Regions from separate parts of the Mesorhizobium sp. P2_D5 genome, predicted to be linked through region 2. Evidence: predicted binding sites of a transcription regulator. Region 2 holds the regulator's gene; each other region holds the start of a gene.
The links. Region 2 encodes PhoB, which activates phosphate uptake and scavenging genes when phosphate is short. Its sites were predicted from a motif close to TGTCATNNANCTGTCAT; they were not measured.
Positions count from the first base shown of each region.

Region 1: the regulator PhoB is predicted to act here: its motif matches at 4,196-4,212, upstream of AC1DYW_RS26985 (acid phosphatase).
Region 3: the regulator PhoB is predicted to act here: its motif matches at 1,998-2,014, upstream of AC1DYW_RS12080 (LTA synthase family protein).

Region 1 is NZ_JBFUEE010000007.1:195,549-201,346, reverse strand. It holds gene AC1DYW_RS27015 (GNAT family N-acetyltransferase) at 1-339, shown strand, start outside; gene AC1DYW_RS27010 (DUF6665 family protein) at 341-646, shown strand; gene AC1DYW_RS27005 (cupin domain-containing protein) at 704-1,048, opposite strand; gene petA (ubiquinol-cytochrome c reductase iron-sulfur subunit) at 1,363-1,923, shown strand; gene AC1DYW_RS26995 (cytochrome b) at 1,940-3,241, shown strand; gene AC1DYW_RS26990 (cytochrome c1) at 3,270-4,127, shown strand; gene AC1DYW_RS26985 (acid phosphatase) at 4,258-4,953, shown strand; gene AC1DYW_RS26980 (alpha-hydroxy acid oxidase) at 5,135-5,798, shown strand, end outside.
Region 2 is NZ_JBFUEE010000005.1:403,351-409,148, reverse strand. It holds gene xylF (D-xylose ABC transporter substrate-binding protein) at 8-1,048, opposite strand; gene AC1DYW_RS23350 (ROK family protein) at 1,404-2,651, shown strand; gene phoB (phosphate regulon transcriptional regulator PhoB) at 2,806-3,495, opposite strand; gene phoU (phosphate signaling complex protein PhoU) at 3,515-4,222, opposite strand; gene pstB (phosphate ABC transporter ATP-binding protein PstB) at 4,248-5,054, opposite strand; gene pstA (phosphate ABC transporter permease PstA) at 5,051-5,798, opposite strand, start outside.
Region 3 is NZ_JBFUEE010000002.1:1,117,871-1,123,668, forward strand. It holds gene AC1DYW_RS12080 (LTA synthase family protein) at 31-1,983, opposite strand; gene fabD (ACP S-malonyltransferase) at 2,237-3,184, shown strand; gene fabG (3-oxoacyl-[acyl-carrier-protein] reductase) at 3,245-3,982, shown strand; gene AC1DYW_RS12095 (acyl carrier protein) at 4,195-4,431, shown strand; gene fabF (beta-ketoacyl-ACP synthase II) at 4,466-5,728, shown strand; gene AC1DYW_RS12105 (hypothetical protein) at 5,716-5,798, opposite strand, start outside.

The DNA of each region.
Region 1 (5,798 bases), on a different contig from region 2:
GCAAGCGGCCGCAACAAGTTCCTGAAGCGGGGCGAGGCGCTGTACGGCACATGGCATGGCCGCGACCTCGCCGGTGTGTGCGGGCTGAACATCGATCCTTATTTCGAGGCGAGGGACCAGGGCCGGGTCCGGCACCTGTTCGTCAGCGCGCCTCACCGCCGCACCGGCCTTGGCCGCATGATGGTCGAGACCGTCATCGATAGGGCGCGTCAGCATTTTACCGCGCTGAACACCCGTGCGCCGCAAGAAGCCTTCGCGTTCTATGAGCGGCTTGGCTTCCAGCCGGTGATAGGCGAAGAATTCGTCACACACCGCATGATTTTTGGGAAAGGAGGCTGAAATGTCGCTGCGTCCTCCATCTGCCAGCGCCACGGCTGCCGAAGCCGCCTTCGACGCGCTCGGCCATGAAATCCTCGCCGAGAAGGCGGCAGCACTCGGCCGCGCCGGCCAGCGGGTCGAGGAAACGCTGGGGAGGCTGCGCGACAATGGCGATGAGAACCTGCGTCCCCGTCTCCTCAAGGAGGCAGCAGAGGCGGTGCACGGCTATTTCATCCAGCGCGAACTGTGCGGATTGCGAAAGCATGACGCCGTCATTCGCGAATACAACATCCCGAAGGCGGTTCTGGTCAGGCTCGGCGCGAAATAGCTCTTTTGTTCGACCATGACCTCCGGCGAAAACTGGTTCCCGCTTTCGGGATCATGGTCATTCCAGCCATTCGGTGATGAAGGTGCCGTTCTCGTGGATGTCGGTGGTTTCCAGAGGGCCCGGTCCGAGATTGGTGAATTTGTGCGGCGTGTTGGGCGGAACGATCACGATCTGGCCGGCAAAGGCCTCGATCTCCTGGTCGCCGACCGTGAACAGGCCGGTGCCCTGGCGGATGATGAAGATCTCTGCATAGGGATGCGTGTGGAGCCGGGGGCCGCCGCCGACATCAGGCAGATAGTTGAAGATCAGGCAGGACTTGGAGCCGTAGGCGCCGCATTGCAGCTCGCCCTTCCAGCCGTCAGAGCGAACAGCCCATGTGTCGCGGTCTATGACGTGTGCCATGGTAGCAAGGATAGACCGGGCCGGTGTCCGGTGTCGAGGTAGGGGCGAACCCCGGAATTGCGGTTGTTTCCCTGTTGTTTAGCGATCTTCGGCGGCCATCCGGCGTCGCGCTGACCGAGGACGGATTTTGTCCCCGCGACAATCTGCCCTTGTGCCTTCACCCGTCTGGACAAAAACGGGCTTCACGCATAAACCGAAGTCCAAATGCCGGAGGAATTCGCAAGCCTGTTCGCCATGCGCTGTCGGGTTGGCGCAATTGAGCGGGGAACAAGGCTCAGCCACCGGCGCGGAATAGGCGAAAGGATCAGGCACCCGTGAGCGCAACCGACACCCAGGATCCCAACCGTCGTGATTTTCTCTATGTCGCCACCGGCATGGCCGCGGTGGTCGGCGCGGGTGCCCTCGCATGGCCGTTCATCGACCAGATGCGCCCTGACGCCTCGACACTGGCGTTGGCTTCCGTCGAGGTCGACGTCGCTTCACTGACCCCGGGCATGTCGCTGATTGTCAAATGGCGTGGCAAGCCTGTCGTGGTGCGCAACCGCACCGAGCAGGAGATGAAGGACGGCGAGGCGGTCAAGCTGACAGACCTCAAGGATCCGATCGCCCGCAACGCGAACCTTCCGGCCGACGCGCCGGCGACCGACGCCAACCGCACCACGCCCGGCAAGGAAGCCTGGATGGTGATGGTCCAGGTCTGCACGCATCTGGGCTGCATTCCGCTCGGCCAGGAAGGCGAATTCGGCGGCTGGTTCTGCCCGTGCCACGGTTCGCAATACGACACGGCCGGCCGCATTCGCAAAGGCCCGGCGCCCGAGAACATGGCAGTGCCGGTATTCAAGTTCATTTCCGATACCAAGATCCTTATCGGTTGAGGCAGGGGATATTTCGATGAGCGAGGGACACTCGACCTATACGCCCAAGACCGGTATCGAACGCTGGTTCGACGCCCGCATGCCGCTGCCGCGGATGGTCTATGACAGTTTCATCGCCTATCCGGTGCCGCGCAACCTGAACTATGCGTGGACCTTCGGCGGTATCCTGGCGATCATGCTGGTGTCGCAGATGCTGACCGGCATCGTGCTGGCCATGCACTTTGCGGCCGACACCAGTCTCGCCTTCGATTCGGTCGAGAAGATCATGCGCGACGTGAATTCGGGCTGGCTGTTGCGCTATCTCCATGCCACAGGCGCCTCGTTCTTCTTTATGGCCGTTTATATCCACATCTTCCGTGGCCTTTATTACGGCTCCTACAAGGCGCCGCGCGAGCTGCTGTGGATCCTCGGCTGTATCATCTACCTCCTGATGATGGCGACGGCCTTCATGGGCTATGTGCTGCCGTGGGGCCAGATGAGCTTCTGGGGCGCCACTGTCATCACCGGCTTCTTCAGCGCAATCCCGCTGGTCGGCGAATGGATCCAGCAACTGCTGCTCGGCGGTTTCGCCGTCGACAACCCGACACTGAACCGCTTCTTTGCGCTGCACTACCTCTTGCCGTTCATGATCGCCGGCGTCGTCGTGCTGCATGTCTGGGCGCTGCATGTCGTCGGCCAGTCGAATCCGACCGGCATCGAGGTCAAGTCGAAGACCGACACCGTCGCCTTCACCCCTTACGCGACCATCAAGGACGCGTTCGGCATGATCGTGTTCCTGTTCTTCTTCGCCTATTTCGTCTTCTACATTCCGAATTTCCTTATGGCGCCCGACAATTACATCGTGGCCAATCCGCTGAAGACACCGGCGCATATCGTGCCTGAATGGTACTTCCTGCCGTTCTACGCGATCCTGCGCGCCATCACTTTCAACATCGGGCCGATCAATTCCAAGCTCGGCGGCGTGATCTGCATGTTCGGCGCCATCGTCATGCTGTTCCTGGTGCCGTGGCTTGACACCTCGAAGGTGCGGTCGGCGGTGTACCGGCCCTGGTACAAGCTGTTCTTCTGGCTGTTCGTGGCCGATGCCATCCTGCTCGGCTGGCTGGGCTCGCAGCCGGCGGAAGGCAGCTACGTGTTCATGGCGCAGATGGCGACACTGTTCTACTTCGCCTTCTTCCTGGTCGCGCTGCCGGTGCTCGGCCTGATCGAGACGCCGCGGCGGCTGCCGAATTCGATCACCGAAGCGGTGCTCGAGAAGAACAAGGGTGGCGGTCATCATCCTGCGGGGGCTACGGCCGCGCCGGAAACCAAGGGCTGAGCGGGTAGAGAATCTAAGGGGATTTGGCATGAAGAAGATTCTCACCTCGCTGGCGTTGCTCGGCCTCGTGGTTGTTGGCACCGGGGCGATCGCCGCCGAGGAGGCACACAACGCGGCCGCACCGACGCATTTCCCGATCAACGAGCCGAAGGAGATGGACTGGAGCTTCGCCGGGCCGTTCGGCACCTACGACAAGGCGCAGCTGCAGCGCGGCCTGAAGGTCTACAAGGAAGTCTGTTCGGCCTGCCATTCGATGAATTTGGTGGCGTTCCGCACGCTGTCGGACCTCGGCTATTCGGACGCGCAGATCAAGACGCTGGCGGCCGAGTACACCATCCATGACGGCCCGAACGACGCCGGCGACATGTTCGACCGCCCTGGCAAGCCGTCCGACCACTTTCCGCCGCCATTCGCCAACGAGGAAGCCGCCGCTGCCTCGAATGGCGGCGCTGCCCCGCCCGACATGTCGCTGCTGGCCAAGGCGCGCGGCGTCGAGCGCGGCTTCCCGCGCTTCGTCTTCGATATCTTCACGCAGTATGCCGCGGGCGGCCCCGACTACATCCATTCGCTGCTGACGGGCTACGACCAGACGCCGCCGGCCGGAATGGTCATCCCGGAAGGCACCCACTACAATCCGTACTTCATGTCGGGCGTGTCGCTGAAGATGCCCAAGCCGCTGTCCGACGGCCAGGTGACCTATGACGACGGCGCGCCGCAGACCATCGACCAGTATTCCCGCGACGTCTCTGCCTTCCTGATGTGGGCGGCCGAGCCGCATATGGAAGACCGCAAGAAGACCGGCTTCCGCGTGCTGGTGTTCCTGCTTTTGTTCGGTGCGCTGGTCTATCTCACCAAGCGCAAGGTGTGGGAAGGCGTGGCGCACTAAACCGCGCACAGCCATACGATCAAAAAAGGGCGCCGAAAGGCGCCCTTTGCATTTGGGGAGGCCTGTGGTGTCACATGGCCGTCACCGCATCCGGCGATCCTGTGCCGCTCTCACCAAAGGATCGCCCCCCATGAAAAGATACGCATCGCTCGCGGCAGGCTTGCTGCTGCTCATCCTCGGCTCGGCCGCGCAAGCAGAAGACGCCCAGCCCTTCATCACCAACAAGGATGTCGACCTGACGATGATCCTGCCGCCGCCGCCGGCAAACGATTCGGCGCAGACCAAGGCCGAACTTGGCGAGGTGCTGACGCTGCAGGTGACGCGCACGCCCGAAATGGTGGCCAGCGCTGTTGCCGACGCCGAGGAGAATGTCTGGCGCTTCGCCAATGTGATGGGGCCGAAGTTCAACAAGGAAACACTGCCGAAATTCAGTGCTTTCTTCGATCGCGTGGTGGCCACCGAAGGCGCCGTCGTCGATCCGGCCAAGGATGTCTGGAAGCGCCCGCGTCCGCACCAGCTCAGCGACCTCGTCAAGCCCGCGGTCAAGCTGTCCAGCTCCGGTTCGTGGCCTTCCGGCCACGCCACCGTCGGCACCATGATGGGCATCATCCTGTCTGACATGGTTCCGGAAAAGCGCGCCGAGATCATGGCGCGTGCGGCTGAATACGCCCACAATCGCGAGGTTGGCGGTATCCATTACGCGTCCGATGTTGAAATGGGCAAGATTTCCGGCAGCGTGATCGCCGCCGTCTTGCTCAACCGGGACGACTTCAAGGCCGAATACGACGTGGCCAAGGCCGAGCTTCGTTCCGATCTCGGCATGTAATTTTTCGCTAGCTGCCGGTTTCCGACGAAAGGGGCGCTTCGGGCGCCCCTTTTTGTGCTGGCGATTGTAGCTCGTGGGACGGCTCGGCAATTAGGCCGTTGGCACGGAGACAACAGGTTGATATTCGACGCACCAAACGGTGGCGAAGCGATTGCCACGATATGACGTCTGGAAATCAATGATGCGGCTCAGCGACTGTCACAATTTTTCCGATTTCCGCCGCATGGCGCAACGGCGGCTGCCGGGGTCGATCTTCGACTATATCGACGGCGCGGCGGACGACGAGGTCACCTATCGCCGCAACACCGAAAGCTTCGATGCCTGCGATCTGGTTCCCAACGTCCTGCGCGGCGTCAGCGAGATCGACATGTCGGTGACGGTGATGGGTCAAAAGCTGGCGATGCCGGTCTATTGTTCGCCGACCGCCTTGCAGCGGCTGTTCCATCATCAGGGCGAGCGCGCGGTCGCCAAGGCCGCGGCCAAATACGGCACGATGTTCGGCGTCTCCTCGCTTGGCACCGTCAGCCTCGAGGAGGCGCGCGGGATCAGCAGCGGCCCGCAGGTCTACCAGTTCTATTTCCATCGGGATCGCGGCCTCAACCGGGCGATGATGCAGCGAGCAAAGGAGGTTGGCGTCGAAGTGATGATGCTGACCGTCGACAGCATCACCGGGGGAAACCGCGAACGCGACAAACGCACCGGCTTTGCCATCCCCTTCAAGCTCAACCTGGCCGGGATGCTGCAGTTCGCGATCAAGCCGGCCTGGGCGATCAATTATTTCACCCATGAGGGGTTCAAGCTGCCGCAGCTGGACGAGCATGTCGACATGGGCGGCGGCACCATGT
Region 2 (5,798 bases):
TTCGGTTTTAGTTGCAGGCCGCGACGGTGCCGGCGGCGACGCCTGCACAGACTTCGTCCTTCTTGATCCAGCCGGCGTCGATGACGACGTTGAGATTGTCCTTGGTGATCGCGATCGGGGTCAGGAACAGCGAGTTGGTCTCGTTGCCGCCGGGCGTGGTGAACTTCACGGCGTTCGGGATCCTGTCCAGGGCAGTGCCAGCGGCCAGCTGCGAGGCGATCTCGGCGGCGTTCTTGCCGAGTTCGCGTGCGTCCTTCCACACCGACACGGTCTGTGTGCCGAGTGCGACGCGGTTCAGTGCGGCATGGTCGCCGTCCTGGCCGGACACCGGAACCGATCCTGCCAGCCCTTGCGCCGTCAGTGCGGCGACGACGCCGCCGGCGGTGCCATCATTGGCTGCCACCACGGCATCGACCTTGTTGTCGTTGGCGGTGAGGAACTGTTCCATGTTCTTCTGGGCATTGGCGGGCAGCCAGCCATCCGTATAGGCTTCGCCGACATTCTTGATCTTGCCGCTGTCGATGGCTGCCTTGAGCACTTCCATGGAGCCTGCGAACAGGAAATCGGCATTCGGATCGGCGCCCGAGCCCTTGATGAAGACGTAGTTGCCTTCCGGCTTGACCTTGAATACTTCGCGGGCCTGCATGCGGCCGACTTCCTTGTTGTCGAAGGTCAGGTAGAACACGTTCTTGTTCTCGATCAGCCGGTCATAGCCGACGACCGGAATGCCTTCGTCCAATGCCTTCTGCACCGCCGGGCCGATGGCCGAGGCATCCTGCGCCAGGATGATCAGCGCGTTGGCGCCCTGCGAAATCAGGCTCTCGACGTCGGTGAGCTGCTTGCCCGGATTGGACTGCGCATCAGCGGAAATGTATTTGTCACCAGCCGCCTCGATGGCCTTCTTCATCGCCGCTTCGTCGGTCTTCCAGCGCTCTTCCTGGAAGTTGGACCACGAAACGCCGATGACCTTGTCCTTCGCCTGCGCGACCGACACCAGCGTCAGCGACATGGCGACACCCGCCAGGATGGCGGCTGTGAATTTTTTCATAATATCCTCCCTGCGCCGCGTATGGCGCGACCAAACTGACCCGTAGGCCGGCACAGAGGCTCTATTTTTTCGAGCCTCGAAAAAATAGTGATCCAACGCCCGAACGCTGTCAACATCGATTCTGATGGATTTTGACGTCTCTTCGAGTTTTTTTCGAGCTCCGGAATAAATAATGACATGATGGTGGGGTTCTGCCAGAATTTGGCTTGGCGCATGTCGCCCCAAAAGTGCGCAGCGGTTTTGGGGCAACGACACGCGCAGAAACAAGTGCCTGAAGCGCGTCGCGCTTTCAGGCTTCGCTGATGGCCTTCGGGAGGCACGAAAGGCTACAGCGACCGGGAGGATGTGAAAAAGCATGTCGGTCGGAATCCGCCACGACGATCTGCGCCGCCGCAACCGGGCGATGGTGATTGCGGCCGTGCGCCGCGCCGGACAGCCGTCCCGCACCGAGATCGCCGCGACCACGGGCCTCAGCCATTCGACCATATCGGCGATCTCCTCCGACCTCATCGGCGAAGGCATCCTGACTGAGAGCAAGCCGAGCGAGGCCGGCTCGCTCAAACGCGGCCGGCCGCAGGTCGGCCTCGGCCTCAATCCGGAAGCGGCGGCGGTGATGACCGTGGTGCTGTCACTGAACTTCCTCTCGGTCGCCGTCATCGACTATGCCGGCCAGGTGATCGCCGAGGAACAGCGCCGGCTGGACACGCTGACCATGTCGCGCGACGCGCTGGTCGGTGAATGCGTTGCCATCGTACGGCGTCGTCTCGAAGACCCCGACCTCGACGTCCGCAGTGTCGCCCGCATCGCGCTGGCGATCCAGGGCATCACCGACACACGTGCCCGCGCCATGCTGTGGTCGCCGATCACGCCGCACACCGATATCGCCTTCGCCGACATACTCGAGGACGAGTTCGGCATCCCTGCCACCATGGAGAACGACTGCAATATGATGGCGATAGCGTTGCGCTGGCGCGACCCTGATCGCTACCGCGACGACTTCATCGCCATCCTGTTGTCGCACGGCATCGGCATGGGTCTGGTGCTGAAGGGCGAGCTGTTCACCGGCACTCATTCCTCGGGCGGCGAGTTCGGCCATATGATCCATCGGCCACACGGCGCGCTGTGCCGCTGCGGGCGGCGCGGCTGCGTCGAGGCCTATGCCGGCAACTACGCCATCTGGCGCAACGCAAGGCAGATGAGTGAGGACGCGGAACCGGTCGCCGATGTCAGTGACGCTGACATGCGCGCGCTGGCGACCGCGGCCCGCGAGAGGGATGGACCCGAGCGCGAGGCCTATCGCAAAGCCGGCGAGGCACTCGGCTACGGTCTCGGCAGCCTGTTCGCGCTGATCGACCCGGCGCCCGTCGCCATGGTCGGCGTCAGCGCCGCCGCCTTTGACCTGATCGAGCCGGCATTGCGCGAGGCGATTGCGCAGACCGCCGGCGGGCAGCATTCGCAATCGATTTCTTTCGACACCGAACCGAACGAACTTCCACTGATCCGCGAAGGCTGCGCCACGCGGGCATTGACCTTTGTCGACCAGGAGATTTTCGCGCCCGGCACGCAGGCGAGGTCCGGCCTCGGCGGCAAGAACGTCGCGTGAATGGCGCGCCTGGATGTTTTGAGATTCAGGTTAGGCCGAGTCGAGAATGGCGGGTTCCAAGAACCGGAGCGGAGCGGACATTTGGATCCGTGAGTACCGGAAGCGCAGGAAACTGCCGTTCGCAGGCCGGCATCACCTGAATATCAGCATATCCCTAATCTTCCCGGATTGCGTAGCCCGCCCCGCGGATGGTGCGGATGACATCGGGCATGCGGCCATTGTTGACCGCCTTGCGCAGCCGGCCGACATGCACGTCGACCGTGCGTTCGTCGATGTAGATCGTCTCGCCCCAGACATTGTCGAGCAGTTGGCTGCGCGAGAACACACGGCCGGGATGGCGCATCATGAATTCGAGCAGGCGGAATTCGGTCGGTCCGAGCCGAATCTCGCTCTTCTTGCGATAGACCCTGTGCGATTCACGATCGAGCACGATGTCGCCGACCTTGAGCACGCTGGACAGCACTTCCGGCTTGGCGCGGCGCAGCAGCGCCTTGACCCTGGCCATGAACTCCGGCGTCGAGAACGGCTTGACCAGATAATCGTCGGCGCCGGTCGAGAGGCCGCGCACACGATCGCTTTCCTCGCCACGCGCGGTCAGCATGATGATCGGCAGCCGCTCGGTCTCGGGCCGCATTCTTAGCCGGCGACAGAGTTCGATGCCGGACACTGCTGGCACCATCCAGTCGAGCACCAGCAGGTCAGGCACGTTTTCCTGGAGGCGGATTTCGGCTTCGTCGCCGCGCGTCACCACCTCGACCTGGTATCCCTCGGACTCGAGATTGTAGCGCAGGAGCACGCCAAGCGGCTCCTCGTCCTCCACCACCATGATGCGTGGCGCGATCATCGACTGGTCACCCCTGCCGTCATGCCGCCGGCGCGGACATCGCCGTCTCGTCCTGCTTCGGACGATTGGCGGGCAGCTGCGTACCGGTCAAAACATAATACGCATTTTCCGCAATGTTGGTGACGTGATCGCCGATGCGTTCGAGGTTCTTGGCGCAGAACAAAAGATGCGTGCAGGCGGTGATGTTGCGCGGGTCTTCCATCATATAGGTCAGGAGTTCGCGGAACACCGAGGTGTACTTGACGTCGATGCGCTCGTCGTCGGCGCGCAGCTTCGCCAGCGCCGCGGCGTCGCGCGCCGTATATTCCTCGATGACGCCCTGCACCTGGATCAGCACCAGCTGCGCCATTGCGTCGATGGAGTGCGACAGGTCGCGCGGGGTGACGCTGAGGCCGACGGTGCCGACGCGCTTGGCGATGTTCTTGGCAAGGTCGCCAATGCGCTCGAGGTCGCCGGCCATGCGGATCGAACCGACGACATGACGCAGATCGTCGGCCATCGGCTGACGCTTGGCGATCAGTGTGATGGCGCGGTCGTCGAGCTCGCGCTGGCGCGCGTCCATGATCGCATCGTCGGAGACGACACGCTGCGCCAGGGCGTTGTCGGAATTCAACAGCGCCTTGGTGGCGCCGCCGACCATCGAGCCGGCGAGGTCGCCCATGTCGCGGATCAGCCTGCTGATCTGTCCGAGATCCTCGTCGAAAGAAGCGACTGTGTGTTCGCCCATGATCTTAGTCCTCGTATGCCTGAGCTCAGCCGAAGCGGCCGGTGATGTAGTCCTGCGTGCGCTTCTCGCGGGGCGACGTGAAGATCTTCTCGGTGCGGTCGAACTCGACCAGTTCGCCCAGATACATGAAGGCGGTCTGCTTCGACACGCGCGCCGCCTGCTGCATGTTGTGGGTGACGATGACGATCGTGTAGTCGGCTTGCAACTCGTCGATCAGCTCTTCGATCTTGGCGGTCGACAGCGGGTCAAGCGCCGAGGCCGGCTCGTCGAGCAGGATGACTTCCGGCTTCACCGCCACGGTGCGGGCGATGCAGAGTCGCTGCTGCTGGCCGCCGGAGAGGCTGAGGCCGCTGGCGTTGAGCTTGTCCTTGACCTCAGTCCACAGTGCGGCGCGCTTCAGCGCCTGCTCGACACGGCCGTCCATCTCGGACTTGCTGATCTTCTCGTAGAGCCTGACGCCGAAGGCGATGTTTTCATAGATCGACATCGGGAACGGCGTCGGCTTCTGGAATACCATGCCGATCTTGGTCCGCAGCAGATTGAGGTCCTGCGAGCGGTCGAGAACGTTCTGGCCGTCGAGCAGCACCTGGCCCTCGGCGGTCTGCTTGGGATAGAGCTCGTAGATGCGGTTGAAGACGCGCAGCAGCGTCGACTTCCCGCAGCCCGAAGGTCCGATGAAGGCGGTGACGCTGCGCTCGGGCAGCGACAGCGTGATGTCCTTCAGCGCCTTGCTCTGGCCGTAGTAGAAGTTGAGGTTCTTGACCTCGATCTTGGCCTTGCCGGCAATTGCCTCGGCGGCGATCGTCATGTCTGGAGACAACATCTGGCTCATTTGTCCTCTCTGCGTCCGGTCAGGCTGCGAGCAAAGATGCTGAGCGCGAGAACCGTCAATGTGATGATGAGTGCACCGGTCCAGGCCAGTTGCTGCCATTCCTCGTAAGGGCTGAGAGCAAACTGGAAGATGGTCACAGGCAGGCTGGCCATCGGCGCGTTGAGATTGCTCGACCAGAACTGGTTGTTGAGCGCTGTAAAGAGCAGTGGCGCCGTCTCGCCGGAGATACGGGCGATCGACAGCAATATGCCGGTGACGATGCCGGAAAGGGCGGCGCGGTAAGCGACCGACTTGATGACCACCCAGCGCGGCGCGCCGATCGCAGTGCCGGCTTCGCGCAACGCGTTCGGCACCAGGTTGAGCATGTCCTCGGTGGTGCGCACGACGACCGGGATGACCAGGATGGCAAGCGCGACGGCGCCGGCGATCGCCGAGAAATGCCCCATCGGCCGGACCATCAGTTCGTAGACGAACAGGCCGATGATGATCGACGGCGCCGACAAAAGGATGTCGTTGATGAAGCGCACCACGGTGGTGAGCTTCGAAAAGCGTCCGTACTCGGCCATGTAGGTGCCGGCCAGCACGCCGATTGGTGTACCGACGACGACGCCGATAATGGTCATCACGATGCTGCCGTAGATGGCGTTGAGCAGGCCACCGGCATCGCCGGGCGGCGGCGTCATTTCGGTGAACACCGCAAGATTGACGCCGGACAGGCCCTTGTAGAGCAGGGCGCCGAGGATG
Region 3 (5,798 bases), on a different contig from region 2:
CCAGGCTCGATCCTCACGGGATCGTTTGGCTCAACTCGTATGGGCGACAATTTTGTCGACCGTTTCGGGGAAGAAGTCCGGCGCCGCGAGGCGTTTGCCGAACATCATGTCGTACTGCAGCAGGCGGAAATCGCGGATCGTCGGATCGATTTCCTTCTGCCGTGCCCAATCTGGCGTGGCTTCGCCCGTCGGCGTCAGCAACAAATTGCGGTCGACGACGCGGTAGCGTTCGCGCATCTCACCCAGGAAGCCGGTGTAGTAGGGGTGGGTGATGCCGGCGGTGGTGAGGATATGATAGGGCAGGAACGCCGGGCTCACCGCGCCCAGGTTCTCGACCGGACCGGAGTGGTTCGACCAGATGATCAGCGGCGTCTGGTGATGTTCAAGTGCGGCTTGCGGCGTCGGTTCCTTGCGCGGCGCGACATTGTCTTTCAGGAACCCGGTTTCGACATAGACCGGCCCCAGCGGCGGCAGATGGTCGCCGAAGAAGGCGATCACGGTGGGACGGGAGCGTTTCTTCGCCCATTCGACAAGGCGTTCAAGGCCACGATCGGCGTCGGCTGACCCCTCGGCGTAGCTAAGCAGCGATTCGCGTGCCCATCGGCTGATCGGGGCCTGCACCGTATGGGTCGGATTGTAATAGCGGTTCGGCTCGTAGGGGCCGTGGTTTTGCAGGCTGACCGCAAAGAAGAACACCGGCTCATCGCTGGCGTCGGCCTCGCTGATGATCTCGTCGGTCATCGCCGCGTCGGACGCCAGCGGCCCGCGCTTTTGCAAGGGCGGCAGCGTCTCTTCTGATTTGAAATCGTTGAAGCCGAAATCAGCGTAGACCGCGCCACGGTTCCAGAACCAGTTGGTGCCGGGATGGATGGCGCGCGCCCGGTAGCCCTGGCTCTTGAGGAAGGTTGCGAGCGAAGGCGTCGGCGTGCGCACATACTGCTGATAGGGGATGCTGCCGGCCGGCAGGAAGGCATTGGAAAAGCCGGTCAGCGCCTCGAACTCGATGTTGGCGGTCATGCCGCCGAATTCGGGCGAGAACATCGAGCCCGAGCGCAACGCGCGCACGTTGGGGATCGGGTCGGGCGTGATGGTGACGCCGGGTAGCTTGGTCGGATCCCAGAAGGATTCGCTCATGACGATAATGATGTCGGGCTTCTCCGCCGGCATCGAGGCGGTCACATCGGTCCTGTCGATCGCCGCGATTGCCTTGTCTGAATAGCCTGGCGGTGCCGAGACATGGGCCATCGGCACGTTGAGGGCAAAGGCCAGGGCAAAGCCGTTGGACGCATAGTTTTCCTTCTGGTCCCACATGATCGGGATGATCTGCAGCCGGTCCCTGGTCCAGGAGAAGGTGGCGTAGTCCATGATCGAAACGAAGAAGGCGAGCAGCGGAACCGCCAGCGTCAGCCGGGCAAGGCGGCCCTTGCGGCTGAGCGCCGGAACCTTGCGCCGCCATAGCCGCCAACCATAGACGAGCAGAGACAGGCCGGCGACGATGCCGACCACCATCGTGAGCGCGGTCATCGGCCGGTCGCGCACCAGGAGCGGCAACAGCGCGAAGATCTGGCGCGCGTAGAGGAAATCGGTGGGATAGAGCGGGTCGCCGAGATAATGCGACTTCTGGTGGCCGACGAAGGCAAGGGAAAGGGTCAGCGGCGCGACGATCATCAGGCTCTGGTGGCTGCGGCCAAGCACGGCATCGAGGCCGATCAGGATCAGCGCGAACACGACGATGGTAGTCCAGCCCGGCTTGAGCGGCTGCAGGAAGAAGGCGACCGTGCCGGCAAAGTCGCCGCGGACAATCAATTCGATCGCAAACACCATGACGGCCGCGATCGCCAGGCTGACCAGCCCATAGCGCACGACCGGCCATGTCCTGCCCGGCAGATAGCCGGTGGACGGGTCGTCTTCCAGGAACTGTGGCGCGGCTTTGCCGACGCGTTTAGAACTCTTTGCCACTTTAACTTCCCCACCCAGCGACAAACTCGTCACTCGATTGTCATATAATTGTCACGCAAAGCTAGCGCCTGTGGCGGAAATAAGAAGAGCCAGCAAACGATTCGTGAGCAGTTTTCATCAGGAGTGATCGCCAAAAAGCCTTTCGGAACAGGCACTCGGCCGGCGATGGTGCCGCCGGCCAGGGTCGAACTGGGCTTGACTTGGCGGCCTGCCTTGCGTCACAGGCAAGAAAAACCCGACTATCGGGCAAGCAAAACCAGCCCTTGGGAGCCCTCATATGGCCGTTGCACTCACCTTTCCTGGACAAGGCAGCCAGGCTGTCGGCATGGGTAAGGATCTCGCCGATGCCTTTCCCGAGGCGCGCAGGGTCTTCCAGGAGGTGGACGACGCGCTTGGCGAAAACCTGTCGAAGCTGATCTGGGAAGGGCCGGAGGAGGCATTGACGCTGACCGCCAATGCCCAACCGGCGCTGATGGCGGTCTCGCTGGCCGCGATCAGGGCGCTGGAATCGCGCGGCTTCTCGCTGAAGGACAAGGTCGCCTATGTCGCCGGCCATTCGCTGGGCGAATATTCGGCGCTCGCGGCCGCCGGCTTCGTTTCGGTTGCCGATGCCGCCAGGCTACTTCGCATCCGGGGCAATGCCATGCAGGCGGCGGTGCCGGCCGGCGAGGGCGCCATGGCGGCTATCATCGGGTTGGAACAGGCGGATGTAGAAGCCGCCTGCGCCGAGGCTGCCCAAGGGGCTGGCTCTGTCTGCCAGGTGGCGAACGACAATGGTGGCGGCCAGCTGGTCATTTCAGGCACAAAGGGCGCAGTGGAGCTGGCGGCGAAACTCTGCACGGAAAAGGGCGCCAAGCGGGCGCTGATGTTGCAGGTTTCGGCGCCTTTCCATTCTGCGCTGATGACGCCGGCGGCCGACATCATGCGCGAGGCTCTGGCCAGCGTGGCGAAGACCGCCCCGGTGGTTCCCATCGTCTCCAACGTCACCGTCACCCCGACCAGTGATCCGGACGAGATCGCGCGGCGTCTGGTCGATCAGGTAATTGCCCGCGTGCGCTGGCGCGAGACAGTGGAATGGTTCGGCGCAAACGGCATCGCCACGCTTTACGAGATCGGCGCCGGAAAGGTGCTTTCAGGCTTGGCGCGGCGCATCAACCGCGACATCGCCACCGCGTCGGTGGGCTCCGCGGCTGATGTCGAGGCGGTGCTGGCGACGCTTGCTTAATCTAGTGCCATTTGGCCCTGCCCGTGCAAAGGGTGTTCCCCTCTCAATCAGGAGACAAAAATGTTCGAATTGACTGGCCGCAAGGCACTCGTCACCGGCGCATCGGGAGGCATTGGCGAGGCGATCGCCAGGGTGCTGCATGCGCAAGGCGCCATCGTCGGCCTGCATGGCACGCGCGTCGAGAAACTGGAGACGCTGGCCGCGGAGCTTGGCGATCGGGTCAAGCTATTCCCGGCCAACCTGTCGAACCGTGACGAGGTCAAGGCGCTCGGCCAGAAGGCGGAGGCCGATCTCGAAGGCGTCGACATCCTGGTCAATAATGCCGGCATCACCAAGGACGGGCTGTTCGTGCGCATGTCGGACGCCGACTGGGATACCGTGCTCGAGGTCAACCTGACCGCTGTCTTCAGGCTGACCCGCGAGCTCACCCATCCAATGATGCGCCGCCGTCACGGTCGTATCATCAACATCACCTCGGTTGTCGGTGTCACCGGCAATCCCGGCCAGGCCAACTACTGCGCCTCCAAGGCCGGCATGATCGGCTTTTCCAAATCGCTGGCGCAGGAGATCGCCACCCGCAACATCACCGTCAACTGCGTCGCCCCGGGCTTCATCGAATCGGCGATGACCGACAAGCTCAACGACAAGCAGAAGGAGGCGATCATGGCGGCGATCCCGACGCGCCGCATGGGCACCGGCGCTGAAGTCGCATCCGCCGTTGCCTATCTCGCCTCCAACGAAGCCGCCTACGTCACCGGCCAGACCATCCATGTGAATGGCGGCATGGCGATGATCTGAACGAGGTCCGGCGGCGTTATTGCCGGCTTGTGAAAAGAGACCATTTCGGCTTGGACCGCAGCTATTTTTCGTGTAATGCGGCCCGCAACCCGGCGGTTCGGGCAAAAACCGGTCCGTAGCCGTTGCGTTTCCGGCAGGACCATCTTTCAGCTTGATTAGCGGCATTCTGCCCGCTAACGAAGACAGACAAACAAAAGACGAGGATGCCCCAAATGAGTGACACCGCAGAGCGCGTCAAAAAGATCGTCATCGAGCACCTTGGTGTCGATGCCGACAAAGTGACGGAGCAGGCGAGCTTCATCGATGATCTGGGCGCCGACAGCCTCGACACGGTCGAACTCGTCATGGCGTTCGAAGAAGAATTCGGCGTCGAGATCCCCGACGATGCGGCCGAGACCATCCTGACCGTCGGCGACGCGGTGAAGTATATCGACAAGGCATCCGCCTGACGCTTTCCGCAGTCATCACCGGGGAGGACCTGCGATGAGGCGTGTCGTCGTCACGGGCCTTGGGTTGTTGTCGCCATTCGGCATGGGCTTCGAGCACAGCTGGAAGGAACTACTGACCGGCCGCAGTGCAGCCAAGCGCATCACCGAGTTTGAGGTGGAGGATCTTGCCTGCAAGATCGCCCACGTCATTCCGCGTGGCGATGGCAGCAATGCCACCTTCAATCCCGAGGCCGTGCTCGAGCCGAAGGAATTGCGCAAGATCGGCGACTTCATCCTGTACGGGATTGCCGCCGCCGACGAGGCGCTGAAGGATTCCGGCTGGGAGCCAAAAACCCATGCCGAGCAGTGCGCCACCGGCGTGCTGATCGGCTCCGGCATAGGCGGCATCGAAGGCATCGCCGAGAACGCGATGATCCTCAAGGAACGCGGCCCGCGCCGCATCAGCCCGTTCTTCATCCCGGGCCAGATCATCAATCTCGTTTCCGGGCAGGTCTCGATCAGGCACGGGCTGAAAGGCCCGAACCACGCCGTCGTCACCGCGTGTTCGACCGGTGCGCACGCTATTGGCGACGCTGCCCGGCTGATCATGTGGGGCGATGCCGACGTGATGGTCGCCGGTGGCGCCGAAGCGCCGGTGACGCGGCTGTCGATCGCCGGCTTCGCCGCGTGCCGGGCGCTGTCGACCGATCGCAACGATGCGCCGCAAACGGCGTCGCGCCCCTATGACCGCGACCGCGACGGCTTCGTCATGGGCGAGGGCGCCGGCGTCGTCGTGCTTGAAGAGCTCGAACATGCCAAGGCGCGCGGCGCCAAGATTTACGCCGAGGTGACCGGCTACGGCCTCACCGGTGATGCCCATCACATCACAGCGCCTGCCGAAGACGGCGACGGCGCCTTCCGCTGCATGACGGCGGCGTTGAACCGGGCCAAGCTGACGCCCGCCGATGTCGACTACATCAACGCGCACGGCACCTCGACCATGGCCGATACGATCGAACTCGGCGCCGTCGAGCGGCTTGTCGGCAATGCCGCGTCTAAGATTTCGATGTCGTCCACCAAGTCGTCGATCGGCCATCTGCTGGGGGCGGCCGGTGCTGCCGAAGCGATCTTTTCGATCCTCGCCATTCGCGACAATGTCGCGCCGGCGACCATCAACCTCGACAACCCGGAGCGCGAGACCGCGATCGACCTGGTGCCCAACAAGCCGCGCGCTCGCCAGATCGACGTTGCACTGTCCAATTCCTTCGGCTTTGGCGGCACCAACGCTTCGCTTGTCTTCCAGCGCTATAATGGCTGATCGTCCAACTGCCCGGCGATGCTTCGGCATGCCGTCAATTTTGCCATATTCGCCCCTACTCTGCCGCAGG